DNA from 3 places in the Halomonas sp. XH26 genome. Region 2 is predicted to be linked to each of the others. Evidence: riboswitches for the same ligand, from Rfam matches in the RefSeq annotation. Region 2 holds a riboswitch; each other region holds the start of a gene.
The links. A riboswitch is a leader RNA that binds a small molecule or an ion and turns the genes downstream of it on or off. The one in region 2 is predicted to bind thiamine pyrophosphate.

Region 1: another riboswitch for thiamine pyrophosphate. It lies ahead of thiM (hydroxyethylthiazole kinase); the one in region 2 lies ahead of tenA (thiaminase II).
Region 3: another riboswitch for thiamine pyrophosphate. It lies ahead of J4377_RS12975 (sodium:solute symporter); the one in region 2 lies ahead of tenA (thiaminase II).

Annotation. Positions count from the first base shown of each region.
Region 1 is NZ_CP071889.1:249,728-257,787, reverse strand. Features, by position in the region: partial or broken gene J4377_RS01240 (DUF6164 family protein) at 1-148, opposite strand, end outside; gene gloA (lactoylglutathione lyase) at 150-683, opposite strand; gene J4377_RS01230 (hypothetical protein) at 928-1,272, shown strand; TPP riboswitch at 1,328-1,423, shown strand; gene thiM (hydroxyethylthiazole kinase) at 1,448-2,257, shown strand; gene thiE (thiamine phosphate synthase) at 2,247-2,861, shown strand; gene J4377_RS01215 (LysR family transcriptional regulator) at 2,858-3,778, shown strand; gene J4377_RS01210 (DoxX family protein) at 3,870-4,277, shown strand; gene J4377_RS01205 (class III extradiol ring-cleavage dioxygenase) at 4,349-5,086, shown strand; gene yegQ (tRNA 5-hydroxyuridine modification protein YegQ) at 5,079-6,449, opposite strand; gene J4377_RS01195 (DMT family transporter) at 6,621-7,496, opposite strand; gene J4377_RS01190 (serine hydrolase) at 7,600-8,060, opposite strand, start outside.
Region 2 is NZ_CP071889.1:1,011,666-1,019,725, forward strand. Features, by position in the region: gene J4377_RS04645 (DASS family sodium-coupled anion symporter) at 1-231, opposite strand, end outside; gene J4377_RS04650 (NAD(P)-dependent alcohol dehydrogenase) at 420-1,499, shown strand; gene J4377_RS04655 (hypothetical protein) at 1,639-3,348, opposite strand; gene thiC (phosphomethylpyrimidine synthase ThiC) at 3,529-5,490, opposite strand; gene tenA (thiaminase II) at 5,535-6,233, opposite strand; TPP riboswitch at 6,312-6,470, opposite strand; gene J4377_RS04670 (DUF262 domain-containing protein) at 6,693-8,060, shown strand, end outside.
Region 3 is NZ_CP071889.1:2,830,785-2,838,844, reverse strand. Features, by position in the region: gene J4377_RS12995 (TRAP transporter large permease) at 1-240, shown strand, start outside; gene J4377_RS12990 (CoA-acylating methylmalonate-semialdehyde dehydrogenase) at 454-1,953, shown strand; gene J4377_RS12985 (hypothetical protein) at 2,003-2,710, opposite strand; gene J4377_RS12980 (peroxidase-related enzyme) at 2,910-3,491, shown strand; TPP riboswitch at 3,591-3,698, shown strand; gene J4377_RS12975 (sodium:solute symporter) at 3,688-5,076, shown strand; gene corA (magnesium/cobalt transporter CorA) at 5,111-6,079, shown strand; gene J4377_RS12965 (NnrU family protein) at 6,212-6,790, shown strand; gene J4377_RS12960 (zinc-binding dehydrogenase) at 6,924-8,060, shown strand, end outside.

The DNA of each region.
Region 1 (8,060 bases), 760 kb from region 2:
GTGTTACGCAGCCAAATTGCATCGACACCCAGGCGAAAAAAGCCCGCCTGGTTTCATAGACATCAAAGCCCTGCTCATCTAGCAATTGGCGTACTTCCAACGCCTCTTCATCGGTCACGTGGCGTAGCCGAAACAGCAAGTGGGCCATATTAGTCGCCCATGGCTGCCATGCGGTCTGCCTGAATCACTTCGATCCAGTAGCCATCTGCATCTTTGACAAAGATAACGTCTTTCATCTTGCCCTGGTCCGCGCGCTTGATGAACGTCACCTCATGCTCATCAAACCATGCTTGAGCAGCTTCTAAGTCAGGCACACTAAAGCAGATATGACCAAACCCTTGAGGCTCAGCGTTACCGTCATGATAGGCAAAGTCCTGCTGATCTTCTGTGCCCCAATTATGCGTCAACTCCAGCAAGCCTTTCTGACTGAAGGTCCAGGCAGTGCGTGCTTGAGTATCTTCTGGCACGTTATCGCTGCTTTCGAGATTGGCTAGGAAGTAGAGCGAAAACTGCATCTCTTCGAAATCCAATCGGCGTAGCACCTGCATTCCAAAAACCTTAGAGTAGAACGCTAGCGCACGTTCGGGATCCTTCACCCGCAGCATGGTGTGATTTAAGCGAAACCCTTGGGTTTGCGGCGCTACGGGCGCGACTCCGGAATGTTGTTCGCCTTGAAAACTCATTTTGCTCTCCTGTCGCTAATGCTGATCATTGAATCCATTGAGCCTCACTTACCGCTTACCATGGGGGCTTTAGAGCCATAATACCAGCCCTTACAAGCATGTAGGATTCACTAACGCAGTGTCACATTAAGCACACTGGCAATACTAAACAAAACCCCTACACTTATTATTCATAAACTTTACAAAAAGCAGTTCCCGCAACATGAGCGATGCCCCACCTTTGAGGCGCCCACAGGAGTTTTCCATGACCGCGATTGATATGCCCCTCGGTGACCACATAACGTTAAAGCAGTTAGCCCATGCCATACACAATGGCTTTTCACCGATTGTGGAAGTTGAATCAATGGATGGTATCTATAAGGTTCGCTTCCATCACGCGAACGGTGTTTCTGATTTAACCAGTGCTGAGGGGCATGTCAGCACGTTTTTGGGCACCGGTGAGATTCGCGACACCCTTGGACAGCTGGGCCTCACTCATGGCGTGCTTACGTTTGCCGACCAGTGTGGCGATGAAATGATTGGTGTTGAGGGTAAGGCGATAACGCCTGATGAGATGCTCACCTACGGAACACGCATCTCGTTTCGTTGATATTTGCTCATAGCGCTGCCCAGGCTTTACAGATTGATCTAAGCCAAGGATAGTACCATCACGACAGGGGCGCCCTTGCTTAACGGGCTGAGAAGCACCCTTTGAACCTGAACCGGATAACACCGGCGTAGGGAGTCGTGGTGCAACTGCATCACCTCCCAGCCGGGAGGATATTATGCCTTCACGCCCACTCGGCGATTATCTCCGCGATCTGCGCGCTGCCACACCGCTGGTACATTGCATTACCAACTATGTGGCGATGAATAGCACCGCTAACTTGCTATTGGCGACAGGTGCTTCCCCCGCCATGCTGCATGCTCAAGAAGAAGTGGCGGAGTTCACGGCTATTTCTGGCGCGCTGTCCATTAATATTGGCACCCTCTCTTCCCCTTGGGCTGACGCCATGGCAGTCGCCGCGCGCACTGCTCATGAAAACCATATTCCGTGGGTGCTTGACCCTGTGGCTGTTGGTGCTACCACATTTCGCCTGCGTGTTTGCGAGACGCTGCTGGCTTATCAGCCTAGCGTTATTCGTGGCAACGCCTCAGAAATTCAGGCACTTAACGGACTCGCCAGCCAAGGGCGTGGAGTCGATGCGACTGCTAGCACCCAAGAAGCTACAACCGCAGCCATTGCGTTAGCACAGCAACATCGCTGCGTGGTGGCGGTCACTGGCGAGAGCGATTTCATCACCGATGGCACGGATCATTATCGGCTTAAAGGTGGGCACGCACTCATGCCTCGCGTGACTACCTTGGGCTGCGGATTGAGTGCGCTGGTGGCAAGCTTTGTGGCCGCAAGCCGCGAGCAGCCGCTGGAGGCCAGCTTGGCCGCCTTGGCGTGTTTCAGCATCGCTGGAAGCCGTGCAGGCGAGCAGGCTCAAGGCCCTGGCAGTTTCCAGGTGGCGCTATTGGATGCGCTGTATCAATTATCCCCTGACGACCTTTCGACTCTTGCTCAATGGGAGGCGGTGCATGCCGTTTGATCTTTCACTCTATTTAGTCACCGATGCTGGTCTGTGCGCTGGCATGGGTCTGGAAAAAACCGTTGAAGCTGCTGTGCAGGGCGGCATTACCATGGTGCAGCTACGCGATAAACACGCTAGTGACGAGCACATGATCGCCCAGGCCAAACGTCTCAAAGCGATGTTGGCTGGCAGTGGTGTCCCTCTGATCATTAATGATCGCCTGAACGTGGCGTTCGCCAGCCAAGCGGATGGCTTACATGTCGGGCAAAGCGACACAGCTGTTCAAGCAGCGCGAGCCACTCTTGGCCAACACGCCATTATCGGGCTTTCGATTAACACCCTAGCCCAACTTCAGGAGGCACCTGTCGAATTGCTCAATTACGTCGGTTTAGGGCCCGTGTTTGCAACTGGCAGTAAACAAGACCACGCCCAGCCAATTGGCTTTGATGGGCTGGCACGGCTTGCCAATGCTTGCCAACTTCCCAGTGTCGCGATTGGCGGACTAAAAGCTGAACACATGGCTCAAGTGAAAGCCGCTGGGGCAAACGGTGTTGCGGTTATTTCTGCTATTTGTGGTCAGCCAGACCCCCGCCTGGCTGCACAGGCATTCCACGCGCAATGACCCAGCTCGACCATATCGCGGCGTTTGTAAAGGTCGCTGAGCTGGGTAGCTATACCCGCGCGGCCGAGGCGCTAGACCTTTCTCGCACGCGGGTATCTCGCCAAGTGATGGCGCTTGAAGAGGCATTGGGTGCTCGGCTTATTCAGCGCACCACCCGGCGGCTGCACCTCACTGAAGCGGGAGAACGCTATCTCGTTCGTGCGCAAAGCATTCTGATCGCTTTGGACGAGGCAGCGGCAGAAATCGGCAGTGGCACCAGTACGGTGAGCGGGCAGTTGCGCATCAATGGCCCGATGAGCTTCGGCACACGCTATCTTTCACCGCTGGTTGCACAGTTTATGCAAACGCACCCTGGGCTTGAGGTGCGTTTGGATCTAAACGACCGCCGCGTTGATTTGCTGGAAGAGGGCTACGATGTCGCCATTCGTATTGGCAACCTGCCCGACTCTAGCTTAGTGGCGCGACGGCTCACCCAGTGCCGGATGCTGTTTTGCGCATCACCTGATTACCTCGCCCAGTATGGCACGCCGCTGACTAGTGAAGACTTGGCATCTCACCGCTGCCTTCGCTACCGAAGCGGCCAAAACAGTGGCGATTGGCGGATTGGTCATCAACTACTTAGTATTTCTGGCCCCCTAGAGAGTAATAATGGCGATATGCTGACGCATGCAGCTGAAGCAGGCTTAGGGATAGCGCAACAGCCCAGCTTTTTAGTGACTGATAGCATTGCGAACGGGCGCCTAGTGCCGATTTTGCAGAATCTGCCGCCTGCGTTGCTAGACATCCATGCGCTTTATCCAGCCCGACGCTATTTACCTGCCAAAGTAGAGCGCTTTATTGAGTTATTAGCGGCGGCGTGGGGTGACCCACCAGTATGGGAAATTGAGCTCGGATTGTCGCCTTTATCGCAACAGTGAAGTGCATTAACAGTGGATTATCTCAGTGGCTTTCATCTGTAAAGTGGCACTATCGCATCCAACGTGATGCTCGCGACTAAGAGAGACGGCTATGACCACTGCTAATACTTCACCACTCACCCTCCATGCCACCGCCTTGCTACGTATCAGTTTAGGCGTAATGGCCTTAGCTCACGGCTTGCTTAAGGTGTTTGTCTTCACCCTGCCAGGCACTGTCAGCTATTTTGAATCCCTGGGCTTACCGGGTGTTCTTGCTTACTTAACCATTGCTGCCGAAGTAGGTGGTGGCCTAGCACTTTTACTGGGCATCTATACTCGTTGGGTAAGCCTTGCTCTAGTACCCGTGCTGCTAGGTGCAGCCTCGGTACACCTGGGTAACGGCTGGCTGTTCTCAAACCCGGGTGGTGGCTGGGAATTCCCTATTTTCTGGACGATTGCTCTGGTGGTACAGGCAGGCCTAGGTGGCGGTAGCGCTGTTGTCAGCCGCAAATTCGCTTAACCGCTCTGCCCGCATTGGCTTCGGCTTGTGCGGGCATCATTAGCCCGCTATAGGCTAACGGAGGTACTAAAATGCTACCCAGCCTGTTTATTTCCCATGGTTCCCCCATGTTGGCGCTGAATAAAACGCCGGCCCACGCTTTCCTACGCGAGCTGGGAAAACGCCTCTCCCCTCGCGCGGTGGTCGTCGTATCAGCCCACTGGGAGAGCCTCACGCTCAAGGTCAGTACTAGCGCACAACCAGAAACGATTCATGATTTTGGCGGGTTTCCACAAGCCCTTTTTGAGTGCCAGTATCCAGCCCCTGGCAACCCTGAATTGGCGGAACAAATTGCAGTATTATTGGATGCTGAGCGCGTTGAGCGCGGCCTTGATCACGGCGCCTGGGTACCACTTTCGCTGATGTTTCCAGAGGCCAATGTACCGGTCGTTTCCCTGTCGCTACCTGTGCGTTGGGAAAATGACGCGCTAGTCACGCTCGGCGAGCGCCTATCGGCATTGCGAAAAGAAGGGGTTCTGATTATTGGCTCGGGCAGCCTAACCCATAACTTATATGAAACCCTGCCCCAGGACAGCCCCACCCCCGCCTGGGTAGATGAGTTTGCCCAGTGGGTTAGCGAACACATTGAAGACAATGATCGCCAGGCATTACTTCACTGGGAGCGTGCTCCAAAAGCGCTGGAAAACCACCCGACCCCAGAACACTTCCAGCCCTTACTGGTGGCCATGGGGGCAGGCGGAGATGGAACTCAGTTACACCACAGCGTGGAACATGGCGTACTGGCGATGGATGTCTACGCGTTTAGCTAATAGCAGTGCCTAACGATACAAATTGAGCTTTTCGGGGTGGATCAAGATCGCGCATTAAAAGCGCAAATTCACTCTGTTCCGGGCTAATGCTAACACCTGGCACGGGGAGGCGAACTCGGTGCCCTGAGCCAGGTGCAGCGCGCTGGGCTTCGCCGCGAACGTTCTCCATGTGTTCAAGCACGAAGCGGTGATTGCCACTTGGCAACATGAGCTCCATGCTGTCCCCCACTTCAAAGCGGTTTTTGACCTCGATGTCTAACCAGCCACGAACAGGATCGTAGCCCAGCACTTCACCGACAAACTGTTGGTGCACACCGATGGAGCTACCCTGCTGATAACTTTGAAATTCATCGTGAACATGGCGACGATAGAAGCCTTCGGTATACCCTCTGTTCGCTAAGTTCTCCAGCTCATCCATTAATCCCATATTAAAGGGGCGGCCAGCAACGGCGTCATCGATGGCGCGGCGGTAAACCTGTGCGGTCCGTGCGACGTAGTAATGAGACTTTGTCCGCCCTTCGATCTTAAGCGATGCTACTCCCATTTCTGTCAGTCGCGCCACGTGCTGTACTGCACGCAAATCCTTGGAATTCATAATGTAGGTGCCATGCTCATCTTCATACACGGGCATCAGCTTGCCAGGGCGAGTGACATCCTCGATCAGCGCTGAGAGCTCGTCCTGGTCGGCCACCGCCGTATCAGCGACGTGCTGAGCTGGCAACAGGTCACCCGTATCATCTTGAGTGGCTGCTATGGTGTTATATTTCCAACGACAGGCATTCGTGCAGGTGCCTTGGTTGGGGTCGCGGTGATTAAAATAGCCAGACAGCAGACAGCGTCCTGAGTAGGCAATACATAGCGCACCATGAACGAAGGTTTCGATCTCTAAGCCTGGGCACTCTGCGCGTATTTCGCCAATCTCTTCAAGGGATAGTTCCCGCGACAAAATAATGCGGCGAATACCTTGGCGCTGCCAGAATTGAGCGGCGGCCCAATTGACGACATTGGACTGCACCGACAGATGAATCTCTTGATCTGGCCAGCGATCGCGAACCATCATAATCAGACCCGGGTCTGACATGATCAACGCATCGGGTCCGGCCTCAATGACAGGCTCCATATCCCGTAGGTACGTTGTCAGCTTGCTGTTGTGCGGAGCAATGTTGGAAGCAACATAGAATTTCTTACCTCGCGCATGTGCGTACTCAATACCACGATGCAAATTATCGATTTTAAAATCGTTGTTACGCACCCGGAGAGAGTAGCGCGGCTGACCTGCATAAACGGCATCTGCCCCATAAGCAAACGCGTAACGCATATTTTTAAAGGTACCGGCAGGCGAGAGTAATTCGGGAGCTTGCATAGACAGTCACCGTTATCAGGACGATGGCGCACGTGCGCAGTGATGAAAGTGCCGGATTATAACCAGCTCAAACAGCCTGTCTTGCTCAGCTATCTACTTTGCTGACCCAGATCAAAAAGTAACGACCACAAGCCTCTTTTGACACATATGACGATGAATAACAGCCGCGTTTTACGCCGTTGGGCGGGGTTTCAGCGTCGTACGGCGGTCATGGTAAGCAATTGCTAATCCGCTGCCCATAATCAGCACACTGCCCACCCATACCCACAGATCTGGCAGCTCTCCCCAGAACCACCAGCCAAGCAGCACCGCCCACAGCATTGCGGTGTAATCAAATGGAGCAGCAATCGCGGCAGGGGCAAAGCGGAATGCCAGGGTAATAAACGCGGTCGCGCCAATACCCAAAACACCCGAGACCAAAAAGCCAAGCCAGTGCCAGGGCTCTGGGGTTTGCCAAACCCAGGGCAAACTCAGAGCAGTGACGATAAAGGGCACTAACGTCATGTAGAACACCATTGCCCACAGGTGCTCCCTAGCACCGTAGCGCCGCGCAGTAATCATCATCAGTGCATAAAAGAAAGCCGCTCCCAAGAGGGTTAGCGTGCCGAGCTGGAACGCATCACCGCCGGGGCGAACCACAATCAGCACGCCAGCAAAGCCAACTAACGACGCTATTAATACGGGTGGATCGATTCGCTCGCCAAGCAACGGCACTGAAAGCAGCGTTACAAACAAGGGTGCCACAAAAGCGATTGCCGTGGCCTCTGCGAGTGGCAGCAGGGTTAGCCCCCAGACAAAGAACACCATCGTGGCGGTATAAATCAATCCTCTGAGAAGGTGTACACGGGGGCGCTTGGTATGCAACTTGCGCAATCCACCTGCAAAATGCGCCAACAGGGCAATGAGCGGTAATGACACGAGCGTACGAAAGAAAATAATCTGTAGCGGCGAATGGACCTCGCCTAGCCACTTCGATACCGCATCACCAAGCGCTAAGAACAGAACTCCTAAGCACATGCACAGGATACCTTTTAACGACGTTGTCACGACGCTCTCCTTTTGCCCTTTGGACATTTTATCAGCCGGGATTAACAACTAATAAAAAACCCCGCCAATGTGTCACTGACGGGGCTGCGGATCTAACGTGGCTTTACAAACTTGCGTTGACCACCATGCACTCCATCCCCTGCGCCTGGAGCGTTCTACAAGCGCGTCTGGCGCGTGCTTCGTCCAAGGCGACAACCCTGGCGCGGAATACCGGCGTTTGACCAGCTAAAGTATCGATAGCAACCCGCCCCCCCACTTCATGAGGCAGGCGCTGCGCTGCCTGACGTGCCAACTGCTCTGCTCGTGCTGCCTGGCTAAAAGCACCTACCTGGATACCCCAATCACCAGCAGTAACAGACCGTTGAGGCGTAGCTGCCAATTCGCGCTCACGTTCAATAAAAGCGTTCACCGGGTCTGGTCTACGGGTGACAGGAACTTCTGTCGGTGCCTCCATTGAGCGCGCGAGACGATCTTCAATTTCAACAGCCGGTGCAGACGCTGGTGAAGGAGAAAGGGTTGTCGCTGCCAAATTATTCGAAGCCGCTGTATTATTCGAAATCGTTA
Region 2 (8,060 bases):
TGGCGTGTCGCCGGTAACACCACTTGCCGCGACAATAGAAATCGCAATCACAGAGATCGCCCCAATAGGCATGGCTTTGCCGATGATAGCGACAATAGTGCCGACAAATATTGCCAGCATAAGCCAAGCGTTTGGCGTCAGCCCTTCTGGCAAAGGAATCACCAGCCAAATCAATAGAGTGGTGGCCACCGCAATTGCGGTCGACCAGGGTTTGAAAGGTAGTGTGAGCATAATGGATACCTATAAATTAAAAAAACAGCAGCTAGCGGTACACTTGGTATAAATAAGATAGCGCGGTAAATGCTATTTAAGTCTATATATATCTAATGTATCTCTCATTGTTCCACGTCAATTGCTGTTCCTTAATCCAGTGGGCTCAATAGTGATGGGGTATCACTCACTTCAATAGGAGCCGTTCCATGCCTACTATGATGAAAGCCGCTATTTTTGTTGAGCCTGGCCGCATTGAGATTGACGACAAGCCCATTCCCGAGATTGGCTCCAATGATGCGCTGATGCGTGTCACCACTACCACAATCTGCGGCACCGATATTCATATCCTCAAGGGTGAATATCCCGTTGAGCGAGGCTTAACCATCGGCCATGAGCCGGTGGGCGTGATTGAAAAGCTGGGCGCCAACGTAAAGGGCTACCAGGAAGGCCAGCGCGTCATCGCCGGAGCGATTTGCCCGAGCTTCACCTCTTATGCCTGCCAAGATGGTTGCTCCTCGCAAGATGGTGGCCACCACAGCCACGGTTATAAACCGATGGGCGGCTGGCGCTTTGGTAACACTATCGATGGTGCCCAAGCTGAATACCTATTGGTGCCCGATGCCCAGGCCAATCTCTCGCCCGTGCCAGACGGCTTAACCGACGAACAAGTGCTGATGTGCCCCGATATCATGTCGACCGGCTTTGCGGGTGCCGAAAAAGCGGGTATCAATATTGGCGACACGGTGGTGGTGTTCGCGCAAGGCCCGATTGGACTGTGTGCGACAGCAGGTGCGCGGTTACGTGGGGCGGGGATGATTATTGCTGTCGACGGTGTTGATGAACGTTTGGCAATGGCCAAGCAGATGGGCGCTGACGTGACGCTGGATTTCCGCAAAGTTGATGTCGTAGAGGAAATTCTAAAGCTGACCGGCGGGCGCGGTGTGGATGCGGCCATTGAAGCACTCGGCCTGCAGCAAACCTTTGAATCGGCCTTGCGGGTGCTAAAACCTGGCGGCACGCTCTCAAGCCTGGGCGTTTACTCTGAAGACCTGACGATTCCGCTGGGCGCTTTCTGTGCTGGGCTAGGTGACCACAAGATCATTACGTCACTTTGCCCTGGCGGCAAAGAGCGAATGCGCAGGCTGATGAGCATCATTGCTGCAGGGCGACTAGATCTTGGCCCCATGGTCACGCACCGCTATGCGTTGGAGAACATTGTTGATGCTTATGATCTGTTCTCCCACCAACGTGATGGCGTGTTGAAAGTGGCCCTTGAGGTCTCGTAGCGCTTAAGTAAGTTCAAGAGCCATACATACGCCACCTGTATCAGTATGGCTGCCGACGAAAAACTCGCTAACGATCACAGTGACACGATGAGAGCTGCATCCAATGGCGAGTTTTTCGGATGTTAGGAATAGCCAGTGCTTAGTTCAATTCCAGCGAGAAGCTCATTTCAACGCCTGCATCATCCACTCTGAACCAGTACTCCATGTTCTTGTAGATATCGCTATATTGCTTGAGCAAATCAATATCAAGCTCTGCCAATTCATCGGAGGGCATTTGCGCTATGACATCGGCCAGTGAATGGTAGAACTCACCCGTCAGATGGCCATGAACCAGTAGGTCACGCTCGGAAACAGGGGCTTGCAGTTCTTCCTGTAGTGTTTCGGAATCGCTGATGCCAACGCCCAAGGTAATGGCGCTTTCAGACATGGCCGCGTAGAACTCTGGTGAGTCTGGTGGCAGCATCATGCTGTCAATTTTTTTGGCTTCTCCACCGGGTTCAAGTCCAAGTGTCCCTAAATCAGGCGCGAACGCGCTTGCTGTAGACAGCAGTGCAAGCGGGTTTTGCGAAGCGAGGGTCAGGAGACCAGTGCCAGTGGGCTCGCCATCTTTCATTGTCAGGTTGTTAAGGCGTGCTCTGAAACCAGACAGGGATGGGCCAATCATCATGGCGACTGGATTGTTGATCGCTTTATTGATCTCATTCCAGGTGCTGTTTAATTCCTGTAGCTCATCACAGCTAAACGGGTTTTGACGCACTTCCTGAGCATACTTCTGAACAGTTTGCATCAGCACCGGTAGATTCAGGCCTAGCCCAAAGCTGGCCATGCCGTCTGTGCTACCAAGGCCCGGAACCTGAGCGGTCATTGCACGAAGATCGCTGACAATAGCCTCATCGGTTTCCAGTATAAGATTCATCTCCATACGGTCGAGGTTATACTCACGCATGCCCATTACAAGACCAGGGAAGCGATTGGTGATGCGGTCAATATCTGCTTGGCAGGCGGAGAGATCCAGCCGCTCTGCATCAGCTGCGTCCAATAGTGCTTGAGTACCTAAGTGTGTGGGGGTACTCAGCTCACTAAGCAGGCGTGATGAGTCGATTTCCCCAGCACCATAGGGCGTGAAGCCATGACGCTGTTCAATTTCCTCTAGGGCGCCGGTATCACCAATGCTGCTGTCAGGCAGGGTGCTACCCAGCACCTGTGATAGCAACTCATCACTGACATTTTCTGGCACCACCGACATCAGCAGTTGCTTATCGATAATGGCCATGATGGCTTTGATCGGACCATCTTGTGTTAGCACCCAGTACTCTTTTTCATCTGTTGTGGCCGTACTCGGATTGATATCTGCATTGGTGAGGATGCGCTGCAGCGTTTCGCGGAAAGCGTCTTCATCCTGCAATTCCATACGCAGAGTGGGCAAGATACCCAGTCCGTATAAAGCGACCTGGGGGCTCATTTTAAAGCCCAGCGCATGAATATCATCGAGTGTTTCAACCCCGACAAACTCTTCCCCCATCGCGATCAACAGTGACATCAGCGAATGCAACACGTCATCGTCTATCTCGTGTAGCATGTCGCGCAGTTCATCCAAGTCAGCTTCAAGGCTATCCTTTGGCTGCATGCGCTGGTAAAGAGCAAAGGCATCTTGTTCAGGCATTGACTCCCGTGTTGCCACAAAATAGGGAGAGTCGGCGGGGATATATTTCAACAGGGAAGCTGAGAGGTTTTTTGGTGCTTCCTGCTGGGTGCCTGATGCTGTTGGCGCGCTATCATCGCTGCAGCCACTCAGTACGCCCGTGCTGAGAAGGGCAAGAGAAACAGCCAAGGATAGTTTCGTTCTCATCTAGAGTCAGTCCTTTGAAAAATGTTGGCTTTAAATTGAATATTTAGAATAAAATACACTGTGAATGATAATCATACACAACTTAAATTAAACTAACCTCTCCTTGATTAAAAAATGGCTCTTGAAGTCGTGTAAGACCCAAGAGCCACTCGTTATTAGCGAAACTTACAGGCTGCTATTTTAAACTTCCTGATATAGCTCGCTGCCTTCGCGGCGGAACTTCTCCGCTTGCTCCTGCATGCCACGTTTGACTGCCTCGGAATCGCTTTCAGCGGTATTTTCCGGCGCGCGGTCCCGATAGGTATCGCGTACTTCCTGGCTGATCTTCATGGAGCAGAACTTCGGCCCACACATGGAGCAGAAGTGGGCCACTTTGGCGGAGTCCTTCGGCAGGGTTTCATCGTGGAATTCACGGGCGGTGTCCGGGTCTAGCCCCAGATTGAATTGGTCTTCCCAGCGGAATTCAAAGCGTGCCTTGGAAAGCGCGTTATCGCGACGTTGTGCTGCCGGGTGGCCCTTGGCCAAGTCTGCTGCGTGAGCGGCAATCTTGTAGGTGATGATGCCGGTTTTGACGTCATCTTTATTTGGCAGACCCAAATGCTCTTTCGGTGTCACATAGCAGAGCATTGCACAGCCAAACCAGCCGATCATGGCCGCACCGATGCCCGAGGTAATGTGGTCGTAGCCGGGGGCGATATCGGTGGTCAGTGGGCCGAGGGTATAGAAAGGTGCCTCATGGCACGCCTCAAGCTGCTTATCCATGTTCTCTTTAATCAGGTGCATGGGCACATGGCCAGGGCCCTCGATCATCACCTGAACGTCGTGTTTCCAGGCAATCTTCGTCAGCTCACCCAGGGTCTCCAGCTCAGCGAACTGTGCTTCGTCGTTGGCATCGGCGACTGAGCCGGGGCGCAGACCGTCGCCCAACGAAAACGCTACGTCGTACTGCTTGCAGATCTCACAGATCTCTTCGAAGTGGGTATACAGGAAACTTTCCTGGTGATGATACAGACACCATTTGGCCATAATGGAACCGCCACGGCTGACAATGCCGGTCACCCGGTTGGCAGTCATTGGCACATAGCGCAACAGCACGCCCGCGTGAATGGTGAAGTAATCCACGCCCTGTTCAGCTTGTTCAATCAAGGTGTCGCGGAACACTTCCCAGGTCAGGTTTTCGGCAATGCCGTTGACCTTCTCAAGCGCTTGATAGATCGGCACTGTACCAATCGGCACCGGCGAGTTGCGGATAATCCACTCACGGGTCTCGTGAATATTCTGGCCAGTGGAAAGGTCCATGATGGTGTCCGATCCCCAGCGGATACCCCAGGTCATTTTGTCGACTTCTTCTTCAATCGACGAGGTAACTGCCGAGTTACCCAGGTTGCCGTTAATCTTCACCAGGAAGTTACGGCCAATAATCATCGGCTCGGATTCTGGGTGGTTGATATTGTTGGGGATGATCGCGCGGCCACGGGCGACTTCGTCGCGCACAAATTCCGGCGTGATCTCTTCCGGCAATTTTGCACCAAAGCTCTGGCCAGGGTGCTGGTGGCCAAGAATACGCTCCACTTCAGCGGTGCCTAACGTTTGGCGGCGCTGGTTCTCGCGGATGGCAATAAATTCCATTTCAGGAGTAATAATGCCCTGGCGCGCATAGTGCAGTTGGGTGACATTCTTACCTGGTTTTGCTCGGCGCGGGGTGCGCGTTAAATCAAAACGCAACTGAGCAAGCGTTGGGTCGTTAGCGCGGCGATTGCCGTACTCACTGGTGGGGCCGTCAAGGAACTCAGTATCGTTGCGCTCTTCAATCCAGGCGCGGCGCAGGGCGGGTAGGCCTTTGCGTAAATCGTTGTTGGCGGCTGGGTCGGTGTAAGGGCCAGAGGTGTCGTACACCAGCAGCGGCGGGTTCTCTTCATCAATGCTGCTGGTTTTAGTGGGCGATAGAGTGATTTCCCGAAACGGCACGCGGATATCGGGTCGTGAGCCTTCAACGTACACCTTGCGCGAGGCGGGCAGCGGTTGAATGGCGGCGGCATCGACTTGGGCGGTTTCTGCTAAAAAATGGCTGGTTCTACTTGTTACGGTCTCAGTTTTTGAGGTCTTAGCTTTTAAAGTTTTAGTTTCTAAAGTCTTCGTCATGACGGTCGTCTTCCTTCGTTGTTGATTATGGTTGTTGTGTTGGCTTAATGGGTGAGACTTTTGTCTGTTAGATCGCTGTCTATCAGATCTAGACCCATCTGCCAGAAGTCGATTTCCAGACGCGTAGCGTCGCGGAAGATCTTGCTCAGCTCGGCAAAGCGGGCGGGGGTAACATCGGCCAGGCGGGCGTTGAGCCATTCAAGCTCAGCCTGCATGGCGGCCTGAAACTCCTCGCTTTCGTACATCGCTATCCAAGCATCAAAAGGGTTTTGGCTGCCGCGTAGGGTAGAAGGCTGAGCGTTCAGCCAGTTGGCAATTTCTCCGTAGCCCACTAGGCAAGGGGCCAGCGCTACATGTAAATCGAGCAGGTCGCCGCGATTGCCGGTGTCTAATACGTAGCGGGTATACGCCAAGGTGGCTCTGGCTTCGGGAAGCTCCGCCAGCTCTTGCTCGGAAATCCCCCACTCCTGGCAAAAGCCAACGTGCAGGCCCAGCTCCACATCCACAATGGCTTTTAAACCTTCATGGGCTTGGCGCAGGTCAGCCAGCGTAGGGCTTTTATAGGCGGCCAACGCGTAGGCGCGGGCGAAGTGAATCAAAAACAGGTAATCCTGTTTCAAATAGTGGCGAAACGATGCTTCTGGTAGCGCGGCGGTACCCAACTGGCGGACAAAATCGTGCTCAATATAGGCGCGCCAGTCGTCATGGCAGGCATTAGTAAGATCAGCAAAGCGGTAGCCCATGGTGCCTCCGGTAGTGATGATCCGGAAGGTGGGCGGTTGAGATCGAGGGAATGGCGCAGAAGGTGGCGTGAAGCTAAGCCGAGGCCATCGCTTGATCCCTACGCCGGTACCCGCGCGCTCGTCATAGGAGCAGCGCATTAGCCGGATCAGGTTCAGCGGGACCAGCGCTTTGGCAGTATCAAGTGGATACGCCCTGCGCCATCTCAGCCGGATTCACCGGCACCCCGTCAAGCAGTTAGTGCCAAGCAGTCTAGGAGGAGGAGAGAAGAGATGCAAGGGGCACACGCAAGCACGCGAATTTCGGATAGACTGCCAAAATTGGCTTTGCTCTCTTGGGAATCAATAGGGTAGAGTCAAATTGAGCGGCTACAAAACCCCAATGAATGTGCCGTCGCGTTTATTGGGGGTTTGTAGCGAGGCGTATAATCACTGTTATATGCTGAAAACAGGAAATAGAAAGTGAAAGCAAACGAAACAAAAGTAGAAGACTTTTTATCTTCAAATAAAACCCAATTTGTAATTCCTGTTTATCAGAGAAATTACGATTGGTCGACAAGTCAATGCAAACAACTTTTTGACGACATTTTGGAAGTTGGAACAAGTTGCAAAATGAATGCTCACTTTATTGGTAGCGTTGTTTATGTTCACGATGATGTTTACACGTCTTCACGAATCAAGGAGTTAACCGTAATAGACGGTCAACAAAGATTGACCACATTGACATTAATATATTTGGCTCTTTATCGTTTGGCAATTGAAATTGGAGACAAAGGACTTGAGGCAGAAATTACTGAAACCTATCTGACTAACAAGTTTGCACCCGAAGAAGAAAAGCTAAAACTTCGACCAACTGAAAATAACGACAAAGCCATAAAATACCTTTTGAGAAGTGATAAGGACGAAGAATTTAGCGACTTCTCAAAAGTGATAGACAATTTCAACTACTTCAATAGTCGGATAACTGAAGAAAATTTGGAGTTCGTATTGAAAGGACTTGCAAAACTGATGTTTGTTGAAATCTCGCTCGACCGAGAGAAAGACGACCCACAAAGAATTTTTGAGAGTTTAAACTCGACAGGTCTTGAGTTATCACAAGCAGACTTGATTAGAAACTATATTTTAATGGGTCTTAATCGCAGAGAGCAAAATAAGATTTATAACAATTATTGGGAGATCATTGAGAAACTTGCAAAAGATGAAACCTTGAATACAAGCAAAGTTTCTGATTTTATAAGAGATTATTTGACTTTAGTAAACAACAAAATTCCGAATAAAAGCAAAGTTTATTTGGAGTTTAAAGCAAAGTTTCCAACAACTGATTTACAAGAATTAGAAGCCAATCTTTCGCCAATAAAATCGCTTGTTAAGTTTTACAATAAACTTCTCAATCCAAAGAACGAGACGGACAAAGAAATAAGATTACAGCTTGAATATATAAACAGACTTGAAATAAATGTGGCTTATCCCTTTTTAATGAAAGTCTATGAAGACTATTCAGAAAACGTAATTGACAAAGCCACATTTATAAAAGTTATGGATTTCATACAATCCTTTGCTTGGAGAAGATTTATTGTTGGTTTGCCAACAAACGCACTGAATAAAATATTTATGACGCTTTACGAAAAAGTGGATAAAAACGATTATTTGTTGACCTTGCAAAAATGGCTACTTAAAAGACCGGGCTCACAACGTTTTCCAAAAAACAAGGAAGTTATTGAAAGCCTTAAACTAAAAGATGTTTACAACATAAAATCAAAAAACAGAACTTACCTACTTGAGCGACTTGAGAATTTTGAAAATAACGAACCAGTAATAATTGAGGGTAAC
Region 3 (8,060 bases), 1.8 Mb from region 2:
ATTGCCCAAAGCCAGTTCGCTATTAGCCCCTATCAGTTTGGTGTGGTGGTGTGTTTAACCCTGGTGATGGGGTTGTTAACGCCTCCCGTAGGGGCAGGGCTGTTTATCGCTTCCTCAATGACGGGTGCGCCGCCGCTTAAAATATTTCGCTCGCTGCTGCCGTTTTTGCTAGCAACGTTAGTGACCCTTGTTCTTCTCGCCTGGTTGCCGTGGTTAACCAACGGGCTTATCCAGCGTTAATCGGCATCACATCCATTCCAATCTCTAAACTGATGTTCTCCACGGCGTTTATGATGCCTTTTAATGGCGGAACATCAGTCCTAGGCTGCTTACTCAGCGCTGAGTTGGCTAACTCTTTATCAAGTGGCTAATTGACGTTTACGTCAACTTACTGATATACCCTAGAGTTCATCTTTGCGTCTCATAACAAACACAACGTTGAGGAAGGAAGTCATGTCCGTTCGTGAAATCCCTATGTATATCGATGGCCAGCCAGTCATGTCACAAAGCCAGGATTGGCGTGATGTGGTAAATCCGGCTACTCAGGAAGTGGTTGCCCGCGTACCATTTTGTACCGCCGAAGAGGTGGAACGCGCGATTGCCAGCGCTAAAACAGCTTTTAAAGGGTGGCGTAAAGTGCCGCTTGGCAAGCGCATGCGCATCATGCTGAAACTTCAGGCACTGATACGCGAAAATACTGCTGAATTAGCCGCGCTAATTACCGAAGAGCACGGTAAAACCCTGCCTGACGCTGAAGGTGAAGTAGGGCGCGGTTTAGAAGTCGTTGAGCACGCTTGTTCAATTACGTCGCTGCAGCTGGGTGAACTGGCGGAAAATGCCGCGAATGAAGTCGATGTTTACACTATGCACCAGCCGTTGGGCGTTGGCGCAGGTATTACCGCCTTCAACTTCCCGATTATGCTGCCCTGTTTTATGTTTCCGCTTGCCATCGCAACGGGAAATACCTTTGTCCTGAAGCCGTCTGAGCAAGACCCCAGTTCCACCATGCGACTGGTTGAACTTGCCCATGAGGCGGGTGTCCCAGCCGGCGTTCTAAACGTGGTTCACGGCGGTCCTGATGTTGCCAACCAAATCGCCGACCATCAGGATATTAAAGCACTTTCGTTTATTGGCTCGACCCATGTGGGCTCCTTGCTTTACAACCGTGCCGCCGCCGCTGGAAAGCGTATGCAGTCGATGATGGGGGCTAAAAACCACTGCGTTGTTATGCCGGATGCCAACCGCAGTCAGGCGATTGATAGCCTACTCGGCTCGGCGTTTGGTGCTGCTGGCCAGCGCTGCATGGCTAACTCGGTTGTCGTGCTAGTCGGTGAAGCGCGAGAGTGGCTGAAAGATATTGAGGAAGGCGCGCGCAGCATGAAAGTTGGCCCTGGCACTCAGCGCGATGCAGACCTAGGGCCGCTTGTCTCACCACAAGCGAAAGAGCGCGTTGAACGCCTTATTTCAGCGGGTGAGAAAGAGGGGGCTAAGCTGCTGGTGGACGGCCGTGGTTGCACGGTAGATGGCTATCCAAACGGCAACTTTGTTGGCCCAACTCTGTTTGCCGATGTGACCGCTGATATGACGGTGTACCGGGAAGAGATTTTTGGTCCAGTGCTGTGTGTGGTCAGTGTGGAAACGCTGGATGACGCCATTGCGTTTATCAACGCTAACCCTAACGGCAACGGTACGTCGATCTTTACCAACTCAGGCTGGGTAGCACGGCGCTTTGAAACCGATATCGACGTAGGCCAGATTGGTATCAACGTGCCGATCCCTGTACCCGTCGCGTACTTCAGTTTTACGGGTTCGCGAGCTTCCAAGCTTGGCGACTTGGGGCCGAATGGCAAGCAGGCAATTACCTTCTGGACGCAGACCAAAACGGTCACTGCCCGCTGGTTTGAGCCAGAAAATGTATCTAGCGGTATTAATAGCACTATTTCGTTGAGTTAATTGCACCATGAAAAAGCCCCGCGATAAGCGGGGCTTTTAACGTTTCGGATCAAGTATCCTGAAATAACGGCAGACTTCTTTTTAGGAGCTGGCCGATAGGGCCAAGCTGACTGGCGTGCATAACGAGAATGGTGGGAGCGGCAGTTGGCGTTTTTGCGTTGTGAGGAACTATGTGAGGAACTAGCAGCGCAAATTCACCTTCTTCGAGATGAAATTCATGCAGCTCACGCAAGCCATCGGGTGTTTCGCACTGAGAGCAGCGGTAGTTATCATCTTCGCCATAAACTAAGCGATGATACATTTTGAAGAGCGTATAAATGGCTAAACCGCCTTTCAAAGCAGGCCAGCGGGCAGGTGTGCTGCGCAGCTTGTCAGAAACGATGATGCCATCGGCTTCTGCGCTGGCGAATACGCTAGCTAGTGGTGCTGAGAGGAGCGACGTGCTAGCGCTTAACGACGTCTCGTGTTCTTGAGGGTTCGAGGAGACCTCGTTAACCACTCGGTGGAAATCATCTAAAGAGGCAAGCGGGAAGTCCTTGTGCTTTAGATCACTTGGCTCGAAGCCGCCGTTTTCCCAGCCATGGATAACTCGGAGGGTGGCACGCGCGTGATGCATAGGCAGGGCAAGAAGGGTGTGCAGCATTACCCGGATATGAAGCTGACGCTCATCGGTGTCGTTTTTAAATGCGCAATAAGGGTCGGCAAAAAGAGTATGCAAGCGCCCAGGCGTATGCTCTTTGGCTTCGGAATAATGCATTTTGGTGTCCCTGTTAATTGCCGTTTGATGTATTTACTGCACGGCTTATAGGTCATTGAATAGTTGAGAGTATGGACAGCGTTAGCCGCGATTGAAAGTCACTTTGTTTAGTGTTTTGTTACCGAATCGCGTTATCCAACAACATAATTGTTTAATCAAAACAAAAATTTAAAGCTCAATCAGGAAGTGAGGTGTAACGATGACTAATCGACTTAGCCGTTTCCGTGTACCAGAAACGCTGGATGAACTGCCTGACGATATTCGTGATGCAATATTAAAAGTGCAAAGCAAGGCGGGATTTGTGCCCAATGTATTCTTAATGCTGGCGCATCGCCCTGAGGAGTTCCGCGCTTTTTTTGCTTATCACGATGCTTTGATGGAGCGTGAATCCGACACGCTGACTAAAGCTGAGAAAGAGATGATTGTTGTGGCTACCAGTGCTCGCAATCGTTGCCTCTATTGTGTTGTTGCCCATGGCGCGCTATTGAGAATTTATAGTAAAAACCCTTTAGTCGCTGACAATGTCGCTATCAATCATCTGGCGGCAGGGCTAAGCGAACGCCATCGAGTAATGCTGGACTTTGCATTGCACTGCGGGATTGAGGTTGGGGAGTTCTCTGCCGCGTGGCAAACAACATTAGAGAAAGTAGGTTTTACGCTAGAGGACTGTTGGGATATTGGCGCCATTGCTGCTTTTTTCGGCATGTCGAATCGGTTAGTGACCATGACGGGTACGCCCCCCAATGAGGAGTTTTATTTGATGGGACGCCTACCGCGTTAGTAGGATAAAGACGCACATCTAGGCGTGACTCGCGGATAAATTTTACTAACGCCCAGCCTTTACTAACGAGCCGCTTTCGCCGAGGATAGCGTCTCCATTCACTGTCGCCAGGGGAGCCCGCAGCTGTTGGGCTGAGAATGCGCACTGCGCAGACCCTGGAACCTGATCCGGTTCATACCGGCGGAGGAAGTGCGACATGCCTTACCTAACGTCAGCCGTACTTGGTGCGGCGCTATTCTGTTTTGCTTTTCTGGGCCTGCGTGCACGTCATGTGCAGGGGTCGCTTGATGACTATGTCACAGCACGAAACTCGCAAACCGCTTCCACACTTGGATTCTCCTTTTTAGCCTCGGGAATGGGCGCCTGGATTCTGTTTGCGCCGCCTGAAATTGGTGCCTTTGTTGGTCCTTTAGCGTTGGCAGGCTATGCCATTGGCTCTGCGCTGCCGTTTATCGTGTTGGGGTTGTACGGACCAAAAATTCGTCGTGCATTGCCAGAAGGCAGAAGCATCGCCGAATTCGCCCACGCTTGTTACGGCAAGGGGGTGCGTCATTGGGTGCTACTGGTATCCGTAGCCTACATGGGCTGTTTTTTAGCAGCGGAACTGACGGCGATAGGTGCTATTACCGCGCTGCTTTCCGATGTACCACCTGCACTAGTGATTATTGGCGTTGCGCTCACTACCTTGGTGTATACGGTGATTGGTGGGTTGCGCGCAAGTCTCGCAACGGATCGCTGGCAGGCATGGCTTTTACTAGCCCTGTTATTAGCCGTAGGTAGCGTTGCGATTTGGCGGCTACCAACCATGCCGAATGACGCAGTCATGCCCTCTATTCCTATTGCAAGTGCGCTCAGTGTTGCCCTGACGCTCGTGATTGCGGTGACCGCCGCCAATCTTTTTCACCAGGGCTATTGGCAGCGTGTATGGGCTGCCCAGGATGACCAGAGCTTAGGTCGTGGCGCTTGGCTAGGCGGCGGTCTGACCGTACTGGTTGTGATGGTGATCGGCGGTGTCGGCATCATGGCCGCCATGAGCGGTGTTGCTTTGGGAGAACCACCTATTCCTTTCTTTGCGCTGTTAACAGATGCGCCTGCCTGGGTGGCATTACCTGCATTGGTGTTGGCAGTCACGCTAGTGACCTCAAGTGTCGATACGCTGCAAAACGGTATAGCGTCTCTGATAGTTGGGCGTGGCGGTGAACAACATGCAGCATCTTTAACGACCGCACGTTGGATAACGGTCGCAATGATGGTGCCGGTGGTATTTATTGCCCTGCAAGGACTGTCAGTGCTGCGACTCTTTTTGATAGCAGACCTACTTTGCGCTGCCATCGTGGTGCCTGTGCTGCTCGGCCTATGGCAACGTATGACGCCAATGGCGGCGATTGGTGGCGGCATGGCTGGGTTAGTAGGGGCAATACTACCGGGATGGCTAAGCCAGGGAAGCATCGCAGCTGGCATCATGGCGGCTACCTTTCCAGGCAGTATCCCAACGTTGGGGCCTTTTCTAGGGGCGTTGCTGGCGTCTATTGTCGTCAGCGTTACAATGGCATATCTGCCTAATCGACGAAGCGTTAGGCCGTAACGTTAAGCCGTGAGCCAACTTAACAGGGACGATCATGATTCGCAGCCTACTAACGACGTCAGAAGGCGATGTGCGCGAAGGCGATGAACGCCTAATCGATGACTGGCAAGCAATGCCCGGCAGCCACCTATGGATAGACATGAAAGGTGAGCCTGAGGAGCGCGAACGCCAGCTATTGGAGCGTTTTGATTGTCATCCAATGGCAATTCAAGATGCCCACAAAGAGCGCCATCCGCCGAAAATTGAAGAGTTTGAGCACCATACCCTGATTATTTACCGAGGTATTTCGTCGTTTGATGCTCAGCTAAACTTTGTGCCTCAGCAGGTGTGCCTCTTTATTGGAGAGCGTTTTCTAATCACGCTGCACGCCGGTGAGGCGCTTAGTATTGAACGACTCTTTAATGAGCACGGGAAAACGCTGCTGGCGCTATCTCCCGAGCGTGTCGCACTGAAAATTATGTACACTTCGGCAGGCTTCTATATCGATAGCTTACTGGAGTTTGAGAGCGAGCTAAGCGATATAGAAGATGAGCTTTTGGAAGATGGTAACGATGTGCTGATGCGGAAAATCACCGCCTATCGTTCACGATTAGTAAAGATGCGCCGTGTTTTTAGCTACCACAAAGGCATTACCCAAGAGCTTACAGCCTATGACTATGCCCATCTGCCTCGCGGAGAAAGTGAAACGCTGCATGCCATCACGGATGTAGAGGAGCGCTTTGAGCGCCTATATACACTGACACAAATGTATTACGACATTTGCGGTGATCTCATTGATGGTTACATCTCGATTTCCTCTCACCAGCTAAATATCACCATGCGGGTATTAACGGTGATTACTGCCATATTTGTGCCGCTGACGTTTATTGCCGGTATTTACGGCATGAACTTTGAGTATATGCCAGAGCTGCGCTATCAGTATGGGTACTTTTTTGTTTGGGGAGCCATGCTGGGTATCGGTGGTAGTTTAATCTGGCTATTTAAACGCAAAAACTGGTTTTAAACCGAGCTGGTTTTAAACTGAGCCAGATGGTCGCCATCGGCGAAAAGTTGATAGTTCGCCATGTGATTTGAGCGCTAGTGTGGCATCCTCGCAGTCGACCAATGACCTGCAAATAACCTGAGAGCCACTTTTATGACCATCATGATTATTGGCCTGCTGATTTTTCTTGGCAGCCATTCTGTGCGTATCTTTGCTGAAGACTGGCGTCAGCGACAGATTGTTAAACACGGCGAAAACACCTGGAAGATAGCGTACTCCGTAGTGTCTGTGATTGGACTGGCAATTGCTATTTACGGTTTTGGCCAAATGCGCCTAGACCCTATCTACGTTTGGTTTCCCCCCATGGGCTTACGCCATGCGGTAGCACTACTGATGGTGCCTGCCTTTATTATGCTGGTGGCAGCCTATGTGCCGCGTAATGCTATCAAAGCGAAGCTTGGTCATCCGATGATGTTGGCCGTAAAAATTTGGGCATTTTCACACTTATTGGCTAATGGACGACTTGGCGATATCATCTTTTTCGCAGCATTTTTGGTGTGGGCTATTCTGGCCTTTAAGGCAGCCAAAAAGCGTGATCGCCTGCAGCCCGTTAACCCAGTGCCAACCTCGGCTCCCGCAACAATAGCCACCGTCGTTATTGGCTTGATAGCGTATGTTTTATTCGCACTTTATCTGCATACATTAGTTATTGGTGTGCCTGTTTTTAGCTAGTAACTATTAATAAACATTAACGGCGTCAATGGTTTATATCCGTTGACGCCGTTTTTGTTTTTAACTCTTTAGTAATAGCAAAAGTTTGTTATTGTCAGCTAGGTTCATCCAACGTTTCACAGGGGAGAAATTTATGGCCGAAGCTGTACCTCAAGTACCGAAAACGATGTCTGCCATGTTGTTAACAGGCCATGGTGATGTAGATAAATTGCAGTATCGGCAGGATGTTATTACCCCTAAACCAGGGGCGGGGCAAGTGCTGGTTCAGGTAACGGCAACGGCCAAAAATAATACTGACCGAAAAGCGCGTGAAGGACTTTACCCTACGAAAGGGAAAGAGGAGGTCACATCGTTTGCGATGGGAGGCTCGCCCACACTGACGTTTCCTCGTATTCAAGGGGCTGATATTGCTGGACGCGTGGTGGCAGTAGGCGAGGGCGTGGATGCTGCTCGTGTTGGAGAACGAGGCCTGCTCGATTTTAATATTTATGCTGATGAGCGTCGCGATATCAATCTGACGCCAGATTATTATGGCCACGGGGCTGATGGTGGCTATGCTGACTTTGTCGTAGTACCAGCCGATCAGTTTCATCATGTTCCCAACCCTGAACTGCACGATGCAGAGCTTGCTGCGATGGGGATGTGCTCGTATCAGACGGCTTATCACATGATGACGTCTGCCAACATTAGCGCGGGTGAACGTGTGCTAGTGACAGGCGCCAGTGGCGGTGTTGGAACGGCGTTAATTCAGCTTTGTCGGATCGTGGGCGCTATTCCTTACGCTGTCAGCCAGCCGGATAAAGCCGATGCGCTTCTGGCGTTGGGTGCAGAAGTAGTCATCGATCGGGGTGATTTATCGACATTTGTTGAGCGTGTATTGGCGACCACCGATGGTAAGCCGATTGATGCAGTGATGGACTTGGTCGGTGGCCAGATGACCGATCTGTTTATCGATACCATGATTGTTGATATGCAAGGCCGTAGCAGTTATCCGCGGCTTTCCATTGCAGGTGCAAGTGGTGGCAATATCAGCGAGATTATGTGGACTCGCGTCTACTTGTACCAAGTGCAGATTTTTGGTGTTTCCCATGGCACTCGCGAAGAGGCTGAACAACTGATCGAGTGGATTCGTAGTGGGGCGCTAAAACCAGTACTGCATGCGGCCTTTAAACTATCAGATCTACATAACGCTGAGCGTTACTTTGTAAACCGTGGCAGTAACTACCTGGGAAAAATAGTTATTGTTCCTGATGCGCAGTGGGAAACCCAT